One region of the Streptomyces sp. NBC_00322 genome, then DNA from elsewhere that is predicted to be linked to it. Evidence: riboswitches for the same ligand, from Rfam matches in the RefSeq annotation. Region 1 holds a riboswitch; each other region holds the start of a gene.
The links. Region 1 has a riboswitch for cobalamin ahead of metE (5-methyltetrahydropteroyltriglutamate--homocysteine S-methyltransferase). Riboswitches for the same ligand answer to the same signal wherever they lie in the genome.
Positions count from the first base shown of each region.

Region 2: linked by a shared signal. The riboswitch ahead of OG905_RS14390 (ribonucleoside-diphosphate reductase subunit alpha) and the one ahead of metE (5-methyltetrahydropteroyltriglutamate--homocysteine S-methyltransferase) in region 1 are both predicted to bind cobalamin.
Region 3: linked by a shared signal. The riboswitch ahead of cobN (cobaltochelatase subunit CobN) and the one ahead of metE (5-methyltetrahydropteroyltriglutamate--homocysteine S-methyltransferase) in region 1 are both predicted to bind cobalamin.
Region 4: linked by a shared signal. The riboswitch ahead of OG905_RS31385 (cobalamin biosynthesis protein) and the one ahead of metE (5-methyltetrahydropteroyltriglutamate--homocysteine S-methyltransferase) in region 1 are both predicted to bind cobalamin.

Region 1 covers NZ_CP108019.1:7,837,194-7,841,401, reverse strand. Annotated here, with positions in the region: gene metE (5-methyltetrahydropteroyltriglutamate--homocysteine S-methyltransferase) at 1-2,278, opposite strand, end outside; cobalamin riboswitch at 2,403-2,635, opposite strand; gene OG905_RS35785 (ArsR/SmtB family transcription factor) at 2,681-3,433, shown strand; gene OG905_RS35780 (LmeA family phospholipid-binding protein) at 3,507-4,208, opposite strand, start outside.
Region 2 covers NZ_CP108019.1:3,228,619-3,232,826, forward strand. Annotated here, with positions in the region: gene OG905_RS14380 (DUF3311 domain-containing protein) at 1-197, shown strand, start outside; gene mctP (monocarboxylate uptake permease MctP) at 194-1,819, shown strand; cobalamin riboswitch at 2,092-2,217, shown strand; gene OG905_RS14390 (ribonucleoside-diphosphate reductase subunit alpha) at 2,344-4,208, shown strand, end outside.
Region 3 covers NZ_CP108019.1:3,107,385-3,111,592, reverse strand. Annotated here, with positions in the region: gene OG905_RS13855 (precorrin-8X methylmutase) at 1-296, opposite strand, end outside; gene cobG (precorrin-3B synthase) at 316-1,608, opposite strand; cobalamin riboswitch at 1,713-1,854, shown strand; gene cobN (cobaltochelatase subunit CobN) at 1,886-4,208, shown strand, end outside.
Region 4 covers NZ_CP108019.1:6,882,569-6,886,776, forward strand. Annotated here, with positions in the region: gene OG905_RS31380 (cobyric acid synthase) at 1-692, opposite strand, end outside; gene OG905_RS31385 (cobalamin biosynthesis protein) at 689-1,654, opposite strand; cobalamin riboswitch at 1,762-1,901, opposite strand; gene OG905_RS31390 (hypothetical protein) at 2,011-2,232, opposite strand; gene OG905_RS31395 (inorganic phosphate transporter) at 2,245-3,489, opposite strand; gene OG905_RS31400 (class II aldolase/adducin family protein) at 3,715-4,208, shown strand, end outside.

The DNA of each region.
Region 1 (4,208 bases):
CGACCAGGTGCTCCAGTGAGGTACGCACCTCGGGCCAGCCGCGCGTCTTCAGACCGCAGTCGGGGTTGACCCACAGCCGCTCGGCAGGAATCGCCTCAAGTCCCTTCCGCAGCAGCGCGGTTGCCTCCTCAGCACTCGGCACCCGTGGTGAGTGGATGTCGTAGACACCCGGTCCCACCTCGCGCGGATAGCCTGCCGTGGCGAGTTCGCCGGCCACCTGCATGTGGGAGCGGGCGGCCTCCAGGCTGATGACATCGGCGTCGAGATCGTCAATCGCCCGGAGGATGTCGCCGAACTCGGCGTAGCACATGTGCGTATGGATCTGGGTGTCCGGACGTACGCCGCCGGTGGTCAGCCGGAAGGCCTCCGTCGCCCAGGCCAGATAGGCCTCGTGGCCGTCGCCGCGCAGCGGCAGCGTCTCGCGCAGCGCGGGCTCGTCCACCTGGATCACCGAACTGCCCGCCGCCTCAAGGTCGTTCACCTCGTCACGCAGGGCGAGGGCGACCTGACGCGCGGTCTGGGCGAGCGGCTGGTCGTCTCGTACGAAGGACCAGGCGAGCATGGTGACAGGTCCGGTGAGCATGCCCTTGACGGGACGGTCGGTGAGCGACTGGGCGTAGCGGGTCCAGCGGACCGTCATCGCATCGGGGCGGGAGACGTCGCCTGCCAGGATCGGCGGCCGGACATAGCGGGTGCCGTACGACTGGACCCAGCCGCGCTGCGTCGCGAGATAGCCGCTGAGCTGTTCGGCGAAGTACTGGACCATGTCGTTGCGTTCGGGCTCGCCGTGTACGAGTACGTCGATGCCGGTCTTCTCCTGGAAGGAGACGACCTCGCGGATCTCGGCCTCGATGCGCTCCTCGTACCCCTGGGTGTCGATGCGCCCGGCCCGCAGGTCGGCCCGTGCGGTGCGCAGTTCGACGGTCTGCGGGAACGAGCCGATAGTGGTCGTGGGCAGCAGGGGAAGGCGCAGACGTACGCGCTGGGCTGCCGCGCGCTGCGCGTACGGGAGGCTGCGCCGGGTGTCCGCCGCGGTGACGGCCGCGCTGCGGGCGCGAACGGCGGGGTCGCGGGTGAGCGCGGACGTGGCGCGGGAGAGCAGGTCGGCCCGGTTGGCGGCGAGCCTGGCGGCGATGGCGTCGGTGCCCTCTGTCAGCCCGCGGGCCAGCGTGACGACCTCGGCCGTTTTCTGGCGGGCGAAGGCCAGCCAGCGGGCGACCTGTGTGTCGACATCGCGTTCCGCGGCGGCGTCGAGCGGCACATGCAACAGGGAGCAGGACGGCGCGACATCCACTCGGCCGGCCAGCCCGAGCAGGGTGGCGAGGGTGGCGGCCGACTTCCCGAGGTCGTTGATCCATACGTTGCGACCGTCGACGACACCGGCGACGAGCCGCTTGCCGGGCAGTCCGCCGACGGCCGCGAGGTCGCGGAGGTTGGCGTGGGCCGCGCCGGTGAAGTCGAGGGCCAGTCCGTCGACGGGTGCCTTGGCCAGGACGGGAAGTGCGTCGCCGAGCCGGTCGAAGTAGGAGGCGATCAGCAGCTTCGGCCGGTCACTGAGCCCTCCGAGCTCGCGGTAGGCACGGCCCGCGGCGCCGAGCACGGCGGGCGGCTGGTCCTGGACCAGGGCCGGTTCGTCGAGCTGGACCCACTGGGCGCCCGCGGCCCGCAGCTCGCGGAGCACCTCGGCGTACACCGGCAGGAGCCGGTCCAGCAGGGTGAGCGGCTGGAAATCGGAAGCAACTCCGGGCGCGGGCTTGGCGAGCAGCAGATAGGTGATCGGCCCGACGAGCACCGGGCGGGCGGTGAGACCGAGCGCGAGCGCTTCCTTCAGCTCGGCGACCTGCTTGGCACAGTTGGCTGCGAAGGAGGTCTGGGGGCCGAGTTCGGGGACAAGGTAGTGGTAGTTGGTGTCGAACCACTTGGTCATTTCCAGGGGCGCGACGTCCTGGGTTCCGCGCGCCATGGCGAAGTAGCCGTCGAGCGCGTCGGCGTCGACGGCCGCCCGGTGACGCGGGGGAATGGCGCCGACCATGACGCTGGTGTCCAGGACATGGTCGTAGTACGAGAAGTCTCCGGTGGGGACTTCGTGGATACCGGCGCCTGCGAGCTGCTGCCAGGTGGCCCGGCGCAGCCGGGCGGCCGTCTCCTTCAGGGCGCCGGCGTCGACGCGGCCTTTCCAGTAGCCCTCGACGGCCTTCTTCAGTTCCCGGTTCGGGCCCTGGCGGGGGTAGCCGTGGACGGTGGCCCTGGATCCTGCGGCCGTGGATGTGCTGGTCACGGAACTCTCCTTCGCGAGTACTCGTCCATGACCTCGGACAGCTCGTGGGACGCGAAGGAGGGCAGAAACAGCCGTCTGCCCATGCCGCCGACCCGCCCACGAGGTCACCGAGATCTCCGCGCGCGTTCGCGCACGGGCAGTGGCAGGTCTTCGGACTCATGGGCACGCCCTCGCGTACGGGTTCGCGTACGCAGGCACCTACTGGCCGTCGCTTCCCGGATCCGCTGCCGGATCCAGTGCGTATGACGGCGGTCGTTCCCACTCACCGCTGCGGGGCAGTTCCGGATTCCCACCGGATTCCCTCTTGCGACGCGTCTGCCTGGAGGGCAGGGCGAACCAGCTGCACGATCACCCTAGGCGCGCCATTGACATGTGACCAAACGGTCACCTATTTTGGATGGCATGGACGAAGTGTTCAAGGCACTGGCCGACCCGACGCGGCGCAGCCTCCTCGACGAGCTCTTCCGTCAGGACGGGCAGACGCTCAGCGCGCTCGAGGCACGCTTCGGCATCAGCCGCTTCGGCGTGATGAAGCACCTCAAGCAGCTCGAGGAAGCCGGCCTGATCGTGACCAGACGCCGCGGCCGGGAAAAGCTCCACTTCCTGAACCCCGTCCCTATCCGGCTCGTCCACGACCGGTGGGTGAGCAAGTACGCGGAACCCTGGGCGGCCGCACTCAGCGGCCTCAAGAGCCGACTGGAGAGCCCCGTGGAAAAGGTCTTCGAGATTTACATCCGCACCACCCCTGAGCGCCTCTGGGAGGCGATCACCGACCCCGAGATCCGGAGCAAGTACAACTTCGGCATGCGGGTCACCTCGGACTGGAAGCCCGGCGGGCGCTTCGAGATGGGCTCCCCCAAGGCCGACGGCCTGCTCGGCGAGGGCGAGATCCTCGAAATCGATCCACCGCGCAAGCTCGTCCAGAGCATGGTCGCGCTCTGGAGCGACGAGGTGAAAGCCGAAGGCACGTCGAGGGTCACCTGGGACATCGAGCCCGTCGGCGACTCCTGCCGGCTCACCGTCACGCACGACCAGCTGCGCGAGGGCGCGAACGAGCAGCTGTACGGCGGTTGGCCGATGATCCTCTCCGGCCTCAAGACCTGGCTGGAAACGGGCGAGCTGCTGACCACGCCGGGCTCACTGATGTACACCTGATCAGGCCCGGCGACCCGCTTTTCCGGTACGGCTGTGCGAGGTGGGACCCGTACCGGAAAAGCGTCGGGTCACCTCAGGAGCCGCCGGACTGCCCGATACGCAGGCCGGCTCCCACCACGCGCGCCTTGATGCCGTCGCGCTCCACGGTGATGTGCTGGAGCCGCAACTCCTTCAGCGAGCGGGGAAGTTCGAAGGAGAGCGACAGCCGCTCGGACAGCTCCGGGGGCTTGAGGGCGAGCAGCGCCTCGACCACACCGGGATCGATGCCCACCTTCCGCAGCAGTTGCGGATGCTCCAGTACGACATCGACGAGATTGACCTTCATCAGCCGCTCGATGAACTTCGGTGCGCTGGTGAGCCGGTGGAGCTCCTCCTCGCTCCGCAGCGCCCGGCGCACATACTCCCTGGGCACTCCGAGCCGGTCCACGATCGCGGGCACCGCAAGCAGCGCCTTCAGCCGGGCGCCTTCGCTGCTGATCCGCTCGGCGGCCTCGCGGTGCAGTCGCAGGCCGGAGTGTTTCGGGTCCGTGCCGGGCCGGTAGGTGGCCACCCGGGGAATGTCGAGCTGCATGCCGTCCAGGGTGGTGGTGAGGGAGCGTTCGTTGTCGCGCTGAATGTGCGCCTGTGCCTGTACGCGCAGATCCTGTCCGGCGACGGCGAGTTCGCCGTTCACCCGGACCGCGTCCGCGCCGCTGCCGGTGAACTTCAGCTGTGAGGCGCCCAGTTCACGGTTCAGGTCGTCGAAGGAGAGCAGCACCTCGCCGTCCAGATCGCC
Region 2 (4,208 bases), 4.6 Mb from region 1:
CCCTCTGCCTCTTCGCGCCGTTCGTCGCGATGCTCTGGGTCGGCTCGTACGCGAAGACCGAGCCGACGTTCATCGGCATCCCGTTCTTCTACTGGTACCAGATGCTCTGGGTGCTCATCTCCACCGCGCTCACCGTGGTCGCCTACAAGCTGTGGCAGCGCGACCAGCGCGCCCGCAAGGGGGGTGCGTCGAAGTGAACGACGGCGTGAACGGCGTCGCACTCGGCGTCTTCATCTTCTTCTTCCTGGCCGTCACGGTCATGGGCTTCCTGGCCGCGCGCTGGCGCAAGGCCGAGAGCGACAGCCTCGACGAATGGGGCCTGGGCGGCCGGTCGTTCGGCACCTGGGTGACCTGGTTCCTGCTCGGCGGCGACCTCTACACGGCGTACACCTTCGTCGCCGTCCCCGCGGCGATCTACGCGGCGGGCGCGGCGGGCTTCTTCGCCGTCCCGTACACGATCCTCGTCTACCCGCTGATCTTCACCTTCCTGCCGCGGCTGTGGTCGGTCTCGCACAAGCACGGATACGTCACCACATCGGACTTCGTCCGCGGACGCTGGGGCTCGAAGGGCCTGTCGCTCGCGGTCGCCGTCACCGGCATCCTGGCGACGATGCCGTACATCGCACTCCAACTGGTCGGCATCCAGGCCGTACTCGACGTGATGGGTGTCGGCGGCGGCGAGACGACGAACTGGTTCGTCAAGGACCTGCCGCTGCTGATCGCCTTCGGTGTGCTCGCGGCGTACACGTACTCCTCCGGGCTGCGGGCCCCCGCGCTGATCGCCTTCGTCAAGGACACGCTGATCTACATCGTCATCGCGGTGGCGATCATCTACATCCCGATCAAGCTCGGCGGCTTCGACGACATCTTCGCCAAGGCGGGCGACGCGTTGGCGCAGATCAACCCGGCGACCGACAAGCCACGGGGCGCGCTGGCACCGGCGGAGGCGGGCCAGTGGGGATACGCCACGCTGGCACTCGGATCCGCCCTGGCGCTGTTCATGTATCCGCACTCGATCACGGCGACGCTCTCCTCGCGCAGCCGTGACGTGATCCGGCGCAACACCACGATTCTGCCGCTGTATTCACTGATGCTGGGCCTGCTGGCGCTGCTCGGCTTCATGGCGATCGCGGCGGGCGTGAAGGTGAAGAACGGTCAGCTGGCCATCCCGCAGCTGTTCGAGAACATGTTCCCCGACTGGTTCGCCGGTGTCGCCTTCGCGGCGATCGGCATCGGGGCGCTGGTGCCGGCGGCGATCATGTCGATCGCCGCGGCGAATCTGTTCACGCGGAACATCTACAAGGACTTCATCAAGCCGGACGCGACGCCCGCGCAGGAAACCAAGGTCTCCAAGCTGGTGTCCCTCCTGGTGAAGGTCGGCGCGCTGGTCTTCGTCCTGACGATGGACAAGACGGTGGCCATCAACTTCCAGCTTCTGGGCGGCATCTGGATCCTCCAGACCTTCCCCTCGCTGGTGGGCGGCCTGTTCACCCGCTGGTTCCACCGCTGGGCGCTGCTGGCGGGCTGGGCGGTGGGCATGATCTACGGCACGGCGGCGGCGTACGGAGTGGCCAGCCCGACGCAGAAGCACTTCGGCGGCTCGTCCGCGGAGATTCCCGGCTTCGGCGAGATCGGGTACATCGGTCTGACGGCGTTCGTGCTGAACGTGGTGGTGACGGTGGTGCTGACGTTCGCACTGCGGGCGGTGAAGGCGCCGGAGGGCGTCGACGAGACGTCGCCGTCGGACTACACGGCGGACGCGGGAGATCCGGGCGTGAAGGCGGAACTGCCGTCGGCGACGGCGGACGCGGGTCACTGACGGTCGGACTTGGCGCGAGGGCCGCCGCGTCCCCTGGCGGGGGGCATGGCGGCCCTTTGGCTTGTTCGGGGCTTGTTCCCCCACCCCGCGCTGAAGTTCAGCCCGACCGGCGTTTGAGGACATGCGGCCGAAGGTCGTATGCGGGGTTCGGGGCGGAGCCCCGATTCGGGAAGGGACGGGACGGGGGCAGAGCCCGCCGCAGGCGCACCCGCACCCCGTAGCCGCCCCGACACAACATGTGGTGGGTGCGGCAACTCCCCGCCCCCACATGTATGCTCATGCTCGCTGTCGCCGCAGGGGAATCCGGTGCGAATCCGGAACTGTCCCGCAACGGTGTGATGCGGTGCGCTTTGTCGCACCCCACTAGTCCGAAGACCTGCCGACGGCGCATCCGGCTCGACCGAACCGGGTGCCGACACGTCCGGGCCTCGCGGTTGGGCCGGTGGACGCGGTGAGCCGTCCCCGTGACGCGCGCCCGTGACGCCTCCCCCGCCGGCCCAGAGCCGAGCGAGGGAGAGCACCACGTGACCATCGCGCCAGCCGATCCGGCTTCAGGCATCTCCGAGCAGGTGGCCGACGGCCCCGGGACCGCGCTTCTGCGGACCCTGACCGGTCTCACCGCCGATCTGCCCGACACCGACCCCGGCCGTGTCGCCGCCGCCGCGCTGCGCGGCCGGCACGCCGGTTCGGACGCGGCCGAGCTCCGGGGCCTGGCCACCGACGCGGCCGCGGGGCTGATCTCCGAGGACCCTGCCTACTCCCGGCTCGCTGCCCGCCTGCTGACCCGTCATATCGCCGACGAGGCAGCCGGACAGGGCGCGGTCTCCTTCTCCGCCTCGGTCGCGGTCGGCCACCGAGAGGGCCTGATCGCCGACCGCACTGCCGAGTTCGTGGCGCTGCACGCCGCCCGGCTGGACGCGCTGATCGACCGGGACGCGGACGACCGCTTCGGCTACTTCGGTCTGCGCACCCTCTACAGCCGCTATCTGCTGCGGCATCCGATCACCCGTCAGGTGATCGAGACCCCGCAGTACTTCATGCTGCGCGTCGCCTCGGGCCTCGCGGAGGACAACAGCACCCGCGCCCTGGACGAGGTCGCCGCGCTCTACCGGCTGATGAGCAGGCTCGACTACCTCCCCTCCTCGCCCACGCTCTTCAACTCCGGGACCCGCCACCCGCAGATGTCGTCCTGCTATCTGCTGGACTCCCCGCTGGACGAGCTGGACTCGATCTACGACCGCTACCACCAGGTCGCTCGCCTGTCCAAGCACGCGGGCGGCATCGGTCTCTCGTACTCCCGTATCCGCGCCCGCGGTTCGCTGATCCGTGGCACCAACGGGCACTCCAACGGCATCGTGCCGTTCCTGAAGACCCTCGACGCCTCGGTCGCCGCCGTGAACCAGGGCGGCCGGCGCAAGGGCGCGGCCGCGATCTATCTGGAGACCTGGCACGCGGACATCGAAGAGTTCCTGGAGCTGCGCGACAACACCGGTGAGGACGCTCGGCGTACGCACAACCTCAACCTCGCGCACTGGATCCCTGACGAGTTCATGCGCCGCGTCGAGGCCGACGCCGACTGGTCGCTGTTCTCGCCCGCCGATGTGCCCGAGCTGGTCGACCTGTGGGGCGAGGAGTTCGACGCCGCGTACCGCGAGGCGGAGGCCGAGGGCCTGGCCCGCAAGGCCATCCCGGCTCGCGAGCTGTACGGCCGGATGATGCGTACGCTCGCCCAGACCGGCAACGGCTGGATGACCTTCAAGGACGCCTCCAACCGCACCGCCAACCAGACCGCCGAGCCCGGCCGGGTCGTGCACAGCTCCAACCTGTGCACCGAGATCCTCGAAGTCACGGACGACGGCGAGACGGCCGTCTGCAACCTCGGCTCGGTCAACCTGGGTTCGTTCGTCGCGGGCGACGGCATCGACTGGGAGCGCCTGGACGAGACCGTCCGTACCGCCGTGACCTTCCTCGACCGGGTCGTCGACATCAACTTCTACCCGACCGAGCAGGCGGGCCGTTCCAACGCCAGGTGGCGTCCGGTCGGCCTGGGCGCGATGGGCCTCCAGGACGTCTTCTTCAAGCTGCGCCTGCCCTTCGACTCCCCCGAGGCGAAGGCGCTCTCCACGAAGATCGCCGAGCGGATCATGCTCGCCGCGTACGAGGCGTCCTGCTCGCTCGCCGAGCGCAACGGCCCGCTGCCCGCCTGGTCCGAGACCCGCGCGGCCCGTGGCGTGCTGCACCCCGACCACTACGACGTCGAAGTCATCTGGCCTGAGCGCTGGGACGCCCTGCGCGCGCGGGTGGCGAAGAGCGGCATGCGCAACTCGCTCCTCCTCGCCATCGCGCCGACCGCCACCATCGCCTCGATCGCGGGCGTGTACGAGTGCAT
Region 3 (4,208 bases), 4.7 Mb from region 1:
GAAAGGGTGCACACCACGTCGTTTCCGGCGGGCAGCCGCTTACGGGTCACCCCGCTGGCGACCATGGCGACATCGCACAGAATCGGCGCCCCGCCGCGCAGGGCCTCGCGGGCGCGGGCCACCACGTCCGCAGTGAACGAGAGATCGCGTACCAGGTCGACCATGCCGCAGGCGTGGATCATCCGGACCGCGACCTGGCTGACATCGGCGGGCAGCCCCGCGAGATCCGCTTCCGCGCGGATGGTGGCAAAGGACTGGCGGTAGATCGCCGCGCCGTCCTTCTCGTAGTCGAACACTGTGCTCTCGCTCATTTCGTCAACGCGTCACGGCGCTCGTGCGCGCAGCCGCCACGATGGCGGCGAGTTCGGAAGGGGGCATGCCGGTGCACGGCTTGTCCCCGTGTACGCGGACGTCGTAGCCGTCGGCGGTCGCGACGACGTCCACCCAGTCGCCGTGCGGATGGCCGCAACGGCGTTCGCAGCCGGACCAGTACACGGGCAGGCTCGAAGGCCCCGGGCCGAGCGCCTTCGCCGCGTCCGTCCGCACGTCGGCCAGGGACTTGGCGCAGCCGGGCCGGCCGACGCATGCGCCGACGCCGAGCCATGGGGAGGCGGGGGAGGTGATGAGCCCGGCCGTTTCGAGGGCGGCGGCGTCCTTGACCCCGGCGAGAATCACACCGCGCCAAGGGGTGAGCCGTAGTTCGCCGTTGCCGTCGTGCTCGGCCACGGCGGCCAGTTCGTGCCACTGGGCAGCGGTGAGCACGCCGAGCGGCGCGACGACGGACAGTGCGGTGGTGCGCCCGTCGGGACCCGCGACGGCGCCCGGCCGGGGCGGGTCGCCGACCGTCGTGGGAGGCACCGTCACGAGCGTGCCGTTGATCCCGTCCGCCGCCAGACGCGAGGCCACCTCGGTCATCAACTCGGCGGCATCGCCGGGCAGTTCACTCACCCGCCAGCAGCGGGTGGCGCTGCCGCGCGCGGCATCCAGGAAAGCTTCGGCGGCCAGCAGGGCGGCACGCGGCGCGTCTTCACCGCGTACCGACACACCCGCGTCGTCCGAACCCAGCCGGAGCACCGCATCCGTTCCGCCTGCCGCCGCCTGCACGGTCACGTCCGCACCCAGCGCCGCCACATCCCCGCGGCCGTCGTCGAGCGCGAACAGAAAACGCCCCGACAGCCCGGTCGCCGCCTCGCTCGCGCACAGGAGCCGGTCCAACTCCCTTACCCAGGGCTGCACATCGGCTTCGCCTCGCCCGTCGAGCCCGGAGAGCGGGGACGCGACGACATTGCGCACCCGCTCGTGCCGGGGCGAGGGCAGCAGACCCGCCGAGCCGAGCACATCGGCCAGCTCCCCACCGCAGTCTTCGGCGAGGCCGCGCAGCTGCACATTGCCGCGCGAGGTGAGGTGCAGCGAACCGTCGCCGAGCCGCTGTGCCGCATCCCACAGCGCCAGCGCCTGGCCGGTGGTCAGTGCGCCCGCCGGAATCCGTACCCGGGCCAGCGCGCCGTCGTCCGCCGCGTGGAGGCGCAGCGTGCCGGGGCAGGCGTCGCCACGGTCACGGCTCGGGGGTATCGCCCCGGCGTCGCGGGGGCCTGGGGCGGTCGGCATGGCGGCGAGCATACCCACCGCCCCTTCCACCTCACTCCCGCCCACCTGCGCCGATCATCACACCCGCCGCACGCCCGTCTGCCGCCTCCCGAGCCCTACTATGCTCAGGCGACGGGCCGGCCGGCCCGTCATCGCCTGCGACGGCGACATGGAGGAAGCCCGGTGCGAATCCGGCGCGGTCCCGCCACTGTGAGCCCGGTCCACACCGGGTGAGCCAGGAACTCCTGCCGTCCACACCGCCCGGGGCGCGGACACCCCGAGGAAGGCCTGCGCTCGCATGCTTCTGCTGCTGTCGACCTCCGACACCGACCTGCTCAGTGCCCGCGCGGCCGGAGGCCCGGTCGCGTACCGGTTCGCCAACCCCGCGCGGCTCGACCTCAGCGAGCTGCCCGCCCTGCTGGACGGCGTGGACCTGGTCGTCGTACGGCTCCTCGGCGGCGTACGCGCATGGCAGGACGGGCTCGACCTGCTGCACGAGGCCGGGCTTCCGGTCGTCGTCCTCACCGGTGAACAGGCCCCCGACGCCCAGCTGATGGAGGCGTCCACGGTCCCCGTCGGCATCGCGGCCGAGGCCCACGCCTACCTGGCCCACGGCGGCCCCGCCAACCTGGAGCAGCTGGCCCGCTTCCTCTCCGACACGGTGCTCCTCACCGGCCACGGCTTCGAATCACCGGCCCCCGCACCGACATGGGGCCCGCTGGAGCGCACCGTGCGGGAGACCGACGGCCCGACCGTGGCCGTGCTCTACTACCGCGCCCACCACATGAGCGGCAACACCGCCTTCGTCGACGCCCTGTGCACGGCGATCGAGGACGCGGGCGGCCGTCCCCTCCCGCTGTACGTCGCCTCCCTGCGCGCCCCGGAACCCGAACTGATCGACGCGCTCGGCGCCGCCGACGCCATCGTCACCACCGTTCTCGCGGCGGGCGGCACCCGGCCCGCCGAGGCATCGGCGGGCGGCGACGACGAGTCGTGGGACGCGGGCGCCCTGAGCGGCCTGGACGTGCCGATCCTCCAGGCGCTGTGCCTGACCGGTTCGCGCAGCACGTGGGAGGAGAGCGACGAGGGCGTCTCGCCGCTGGACGCGGCCAGCCAGATCGCGGTCCCGGAGTTCGACGGCCGCCTGATCACCGTGCCGTTCTCCTTCAAGGAGATCGACGCGGACGGCCTTCCGGCGTACGAGGCGGACCCCGAGCGGGCGGCACGGGTCGCGGGAATCGCCGTACGCCATGCGCGCCTGAGGCACATCCCCGCCGCCGACAAGCGCCTCGCGCTCGTGCTCTCCGCGTACCCGACGAAGCACTCGCGGATCGGCAACGCGGTGGGCCTGGACACCCCCGCGTCCGCGGTGGCCCTCCTGCGCCGACTGCGGGCGGAGGGCTACGACTTCGGTACGGAGCCCGTACCCGGCCTCGCCTCCGGCGACGGCGACGAGTTGATCTACGCCCTGATCGAGGCGGGCGGCCACGACCAGGACTGGCTGACCGAGGAGCAGTTGGCGCGCAATCCGGTCCGTATCCCGGCGGCGGACTACAAGCGCTGGTACGCGACGCTGCCGCAGCAACTGCGCTCGGCCGTCGAGGAGCACTGGGGCCCGCCGCCCGGCGAGATGTTCCTCGACCGCAGCCGCAATCCGCAGGGCGACATAGTCCTCGCGGCCCTGCGCCACGAGAACCTCCTCATCCTCATCCAGCCGCCGCGGGGCTTCGGCGAGAACCCGATCGCGATCTACCACGACCCCGATCTGCCGCCCTCGCACCACTACCTGGCCGCGTACCGCTGGATCGCCGCGTCCGCGGACGACGGTGGCTTCGGCGCCGACGCGATGATCCACCTCGGCAAGCACGGCAACCTGGAGTGGCTGCCCGGCAAGAACGCCGGTCTGTCCGCGGCCTGCGGCCCCGACGCCGCGCTCGGCGACCTCCCGCTGATCTACCCCTTCCTGGTCAACGACCCGGGCGAGGGCACGCAGGCCAAGCGCCGCGTCCACGCCACGCTCGTCGACCACCTGGTCCCGCCGATGGCACGCGCCGACTCCTACGGCGACATCGCGCGCCTGGAACAGCTCCTCGACGAATACGCCGCGATCTCCTCCATGGACCCGGCCAAACTCCCCGCGATCCGCGCGCAGATCTGGACCCTCATCCAGGCGGCCAGGCTCGACCACGACCTGGGCCTCGAAGACCGCCCGGACGACGACGGCTTCGACGACTTCCTGCTCCATGTCGACGGCTGGCTGTGCGAGGTCAAGGACGCCCAGATCCGCGACGGCCTCCATGTCCTCGGCTCCCCGCCCGCAGGCGCCGACCGCGTCAACCTGGTTCTCGCGATCCTCCGGGCGCGCCAGATCTGGGGCGGGACGTCGTCGCTGCCGGGCCTGCGGGAGGCGCTGGGCCTGGACGAGTCGGCGGCCACCCGAACGACCGCGGACGCGGCCGAGGAGAAGGCGCGCGAGCTGGTGCAGGCGATGGAGGACGCCGGGTGGAACCCCGATGCGGTCCCCGCCGGGCACGGCCCCGAGGTCGCGGCCATCCTGGACTTCGCCTCCCGCGAGGTCGTCCCCCGCCTCGCCGCCACGACCGCCGAACTCGACCATGCCG
Region 4 (4,208 bases), 950 kb from region 1:
AAGGGCAGCACGCCATAGGTGTGCCGCCCGGTCAGCCCGTGCAGCATCTCCAGGCCGGGTTCGAGGAGCGTCACATCGCCCCGGAACTTATTGACGAGATAGCCCGCGATCAGCGACTGGTCCTCGGGGGCGAGCAGTGCGGTCGTACCGAAGAAGGAGGCGAAGACGCCGCCGCGGTCGATGTCTCCGACCACGAGCACCGGCAGGCGCGCGGCCCGTGCGATGCCCATGTTCACGATGTCCGTACGCCGCAGATTGATCTCGGCCGGACTGCCCGCCCCCTCGCAGATCACGGCTTCATACGTGCCCCGCAGCTCCTCCAGGCACTCCACGACGGTCCCGAACAGGGACTCCTGCCGCCCGCCGTGGTAGCCGCGGGCGCTGAGTTCACCCACCGGCCTGCCCATCAGCACGACCTGACTGGAGCGGTCGCTGCCGGGCTTGAGCAGCACCGGGTTCATCAGCGCGCTCGGCTCCACGCGGGCCGCCTGCGCCTGCATGGCCTGCGCCCGTCCGATCTCCGCGCCCTCGCGCGTCACGAACGAGTTGAGCGACATGTTCTGCCCCTTGAAGGGCGCGACCTTCACCCCCTGCCGCACCAGCCAGCGGCAGATCCCTGCCGTCACGACGCTCTTGCCCGCGTCGGACGTGGTCCCCGCGACCATCAGTCCGCCGCCCCTGTGCCCGCTCATCCCCGCCCCTTTCCCGCGCGCCGCGCACGCAGCGCATGCCCCGCGAGGCGCCCCGCCGCGCAGGTCGCGAGTGTCAGCCAGCCGACGCGGCGCGAGAGCCGCACGGCACGTTCGATGTCGCCGAACTGGACAGCGCGGCCATCACCGTTGAGTACGGGACGGTGCTCGACGCGTCCGGCGTAGGAGAGCGTTCCGCCGAGCCGTACACCGAGTGCACCGGCGAAAGCCGCCTCGACCGGGCCCGCGTTGGGGCTCGGATGCTTCTTCGCGTCGTCTCGCCAGGCCCGGGCGGCTCCGTGCGCGTCCCCGCCCGCGAGCACCGCCAGCGCCGCGGTGAGCCGGGCGCCCGGCCAGCCCACGACGTCGTCGAGCCGGGCCGAGGCCCAGCCGAACCGCCGGTAGCGGAGCGACTTGTGGCCGACCATCGCGTCCAGGGTGTTGACCGCCCGGAAGCCGACCAGCCCCGGCACGCCCGCGAGCGCCCCCCAGACCAGCGCGCCCACCACGGCGTCGGAGGTGTTCTCCGCGACGGATTCGACGACCGCTCGCGCGATCTGCTGCTCGTCCAGGGCCTGCGGATCGCGCCCGCACAGATGCGGCAGCCGTTCCCTGGCCACCTCCACGTCCCCGGCGGCCAGCGCGCCACCGATGGCGCGTGCCTCCCGGCCCAGCGACGTGCCGCCGACGACGGCCCAGGTGACGGCGGCGGTCAGTGCGACGGAGGTGGCCGAGCGGCCCCGTACTCCACGGCTCAGCAGTGCGGCGGCAGCAGCGGCGCCTCCGGCGCACACCACGGTGTGCAGCGCGCCCCACCCCCGGTGGTCACGCCACAGCACACGCTCGACACCACCCGCGGCCCGCCCGAACGCGGCGACCGGATGCCCTCGGCGGGGATCGCCCAGAAGCAGGTCACCGGCCAGGCCGGCGGTGGCGCCGTACACGAATCGGCGGTCGGCACGCATGGGTTCAGGCCGTCGTTCCGCCTCGTTGGAACCTCGTACTCACAGCAGGAACCGAACCGCAGCCGCGCATGGCGATATGTCCTCACTCAGGGTGTCCGCGCCCTGGTTCGACGTGACCGGCGGTGAGAGTTCCTGGCTTCCGGAGGAGTGCTCCCCCGTGACAGTGGCGGGACCGCGCCGGATTCGCACCGGCTTCCTCTTCTGCCGCCGTAGATGGCTCCGGCAGTCCACCACGCTGCGAGAACGGGCGTCAACTGGCCTTTGACCTGCATGGGAAGAGTGTGTTGGGGCACACACGCGAGCCGGGTCACCCGATGGGGTGACCCGGCCCGGACCCGATGTATCGGAAACGGCTGTCAGGTGACGATCAGATAGATCCCGTACGCCACAGCCGCCGCGCAGAGCGCGAAGCACGCGTACGCCCCGGTGCGCGCCAGAACCGCGGAGCCGCCGCTCGTGGCCGCGGACTCCTGCTTGGTCAGGCCCACCACGCCCAGGGTGAACAGACCCACCAGGGCGACGGTGGCGACGAGGCTCACGCCGAAGACGGAGCCGAGTGCTGCCCAGTCGATTTTCATGCTGATCTGTCCTTACACCGTGGCCGAACGCGTCGGCTCGGAGCCGGAGGCGGGGGCCGGAGCCGGGATGGTCGTCTTGAAGTCCTGCGCGGGCGTGCCAACCGGCGGCGGCGTGACGGCCGCGATGGCGGCGGTCACGACGCCCGCGGGCTCGGCGTCCGTGTCATTGACGTTGGTGTGGTCGACCACCTGGCGGCGGGAGACGAACCAGATCGCGGCGCAGGCGCCGATCAGGAAGGCCGCGACGACCGCGACACCCCAGTCGCCCTGCTTGGTCACGAACTCCGAGCCCGCGGCGACCAGAGCGGCGGCGGGCAGCGTCAGGCCCCAGGCGACGAACATCCGGGTGGCGGTGGACCAGCGGACCACGCCCCCCTTGCGGCCCAGGCCCGCGCCCATCACGGCGCCGGAGCAGGAGTGCGTCGTCGACAGCGAGAAGCCGAGGTTGGAGGAGGCGAGGATGACGCTGGCCGCACTGGTCTGGGCGGCGAAGCCCTGCTGCGGCCGAAGGTCCGTCAGGCCCTTGCCCATGGTGCGGATGATGCGCCAGCCGCCGAGGTAGGTGCCCATCGCGATCGCGAGACCGGCGGAGAGGATGACCCACATCGGGGGGTTGGAACCGGGCGAGAGCACGCCGCCGGCGATGAGCGCCAGCGTGATGATGCCCATCGTCTTCTGCGCGTCGTTGGTGCCGTGGGCCAGTGAGACGAGGCCCGCCGAGGTGATCTGGCCGGCGCGGTAGCCCTTCGCCGTGGCCTTCTCGTCGGCGTTCTTGCCGATCTTGAACGTCAGGCGGGAGGCCAGGAACGCGGCGATGCCGGCCACCAGGGGGGCGGCGATCGCGGGGATCAGGACCTTGGTGACGACGGTGCCGCCGTTGACGCCGCCGATGCCGACCGAGGCGACGGTGGCGCCGATCAGTCCGCCCATCAGGGCGTGCGAGGAGCTGGACGGCAGACCGATCAGCCAGGTCATCAGGTTCCAGAGGATGGCGCCGACGAGCGCCGCGAAGATGACTTCCGGAGTGATGCCGGACTCGGTGACGATGCCGCTGGATATCGTTTTGGCGACCTCGACGGACAGGAACGCGCCGACGAGATTGAGCGCGGCGGACATGGCCACCGCCGTCTTGGGCTTCAGGGCGCCGGTCGAGATGGTCGTCGCCATCGCGTTGGCGGTGTCGTGGAAACCGTTTGTGAAATCGAACACGAGAGCTGTCACGATCACGATCGCTAGCAGCAGCGTGATGTGTTCCATTTACCCAGGCAATCTCTTGACGTCAGTGGCGCGGTGAACGTAGTTAACCTGGATGAACGTAAGGTGAACTGGGGTGGGCTTCAAGGTGTTCTGAAGTGGGGATTTGGCGCTCCGCTTGTCGGGGGTGGCGGCAGTACCGCTGACATACGGCTTTCGTGGGGATTCGCGTGATCTCTGTCACCCGCCCGTCCCGTGGCACCGGCCCACGCCTGACAGGATCGCCGCATGACCGATCAGGAGCGGCAGGACGCGATCGAGCGGGCGTGGCGGGACCTCGTGGCCACGGCCCGCAGGACGGCGACGGAAGGCCTGGTGGTGGGCACGTCGGGCAATGTCTCGGTACGGGTCGGCCCTCTCGTCCTGGTCACCCCGAGTGGAGTCCCGTACGACCGGCTCACCCCGGAGGACGCCGTTGCCGTCGACCTCGACGGCAACCAGGTCCGCGGTGACCTCGCCCCCACCAGCGAGCTGCCCCTTCACCTGGAGCTCTACCGCAACACCTCCGCCGGCGCCGTGGTCCACACGCATGCCGTGCACGCCACCGCCGTCTCCACCCTCGTCCCCGAACTCCCGCCCATCCACTACATGTCCGGGGCCATGGGAGGGCCCGTCAGGGTCGCGGCGTACGCCCTGTACGGAACCGAGGAACTGGCCCAGAACATGCTCCGCGCCCTGCGCGACCGCACCGCCTGCCTCCTGCAGAACCACGGAACCGTCGC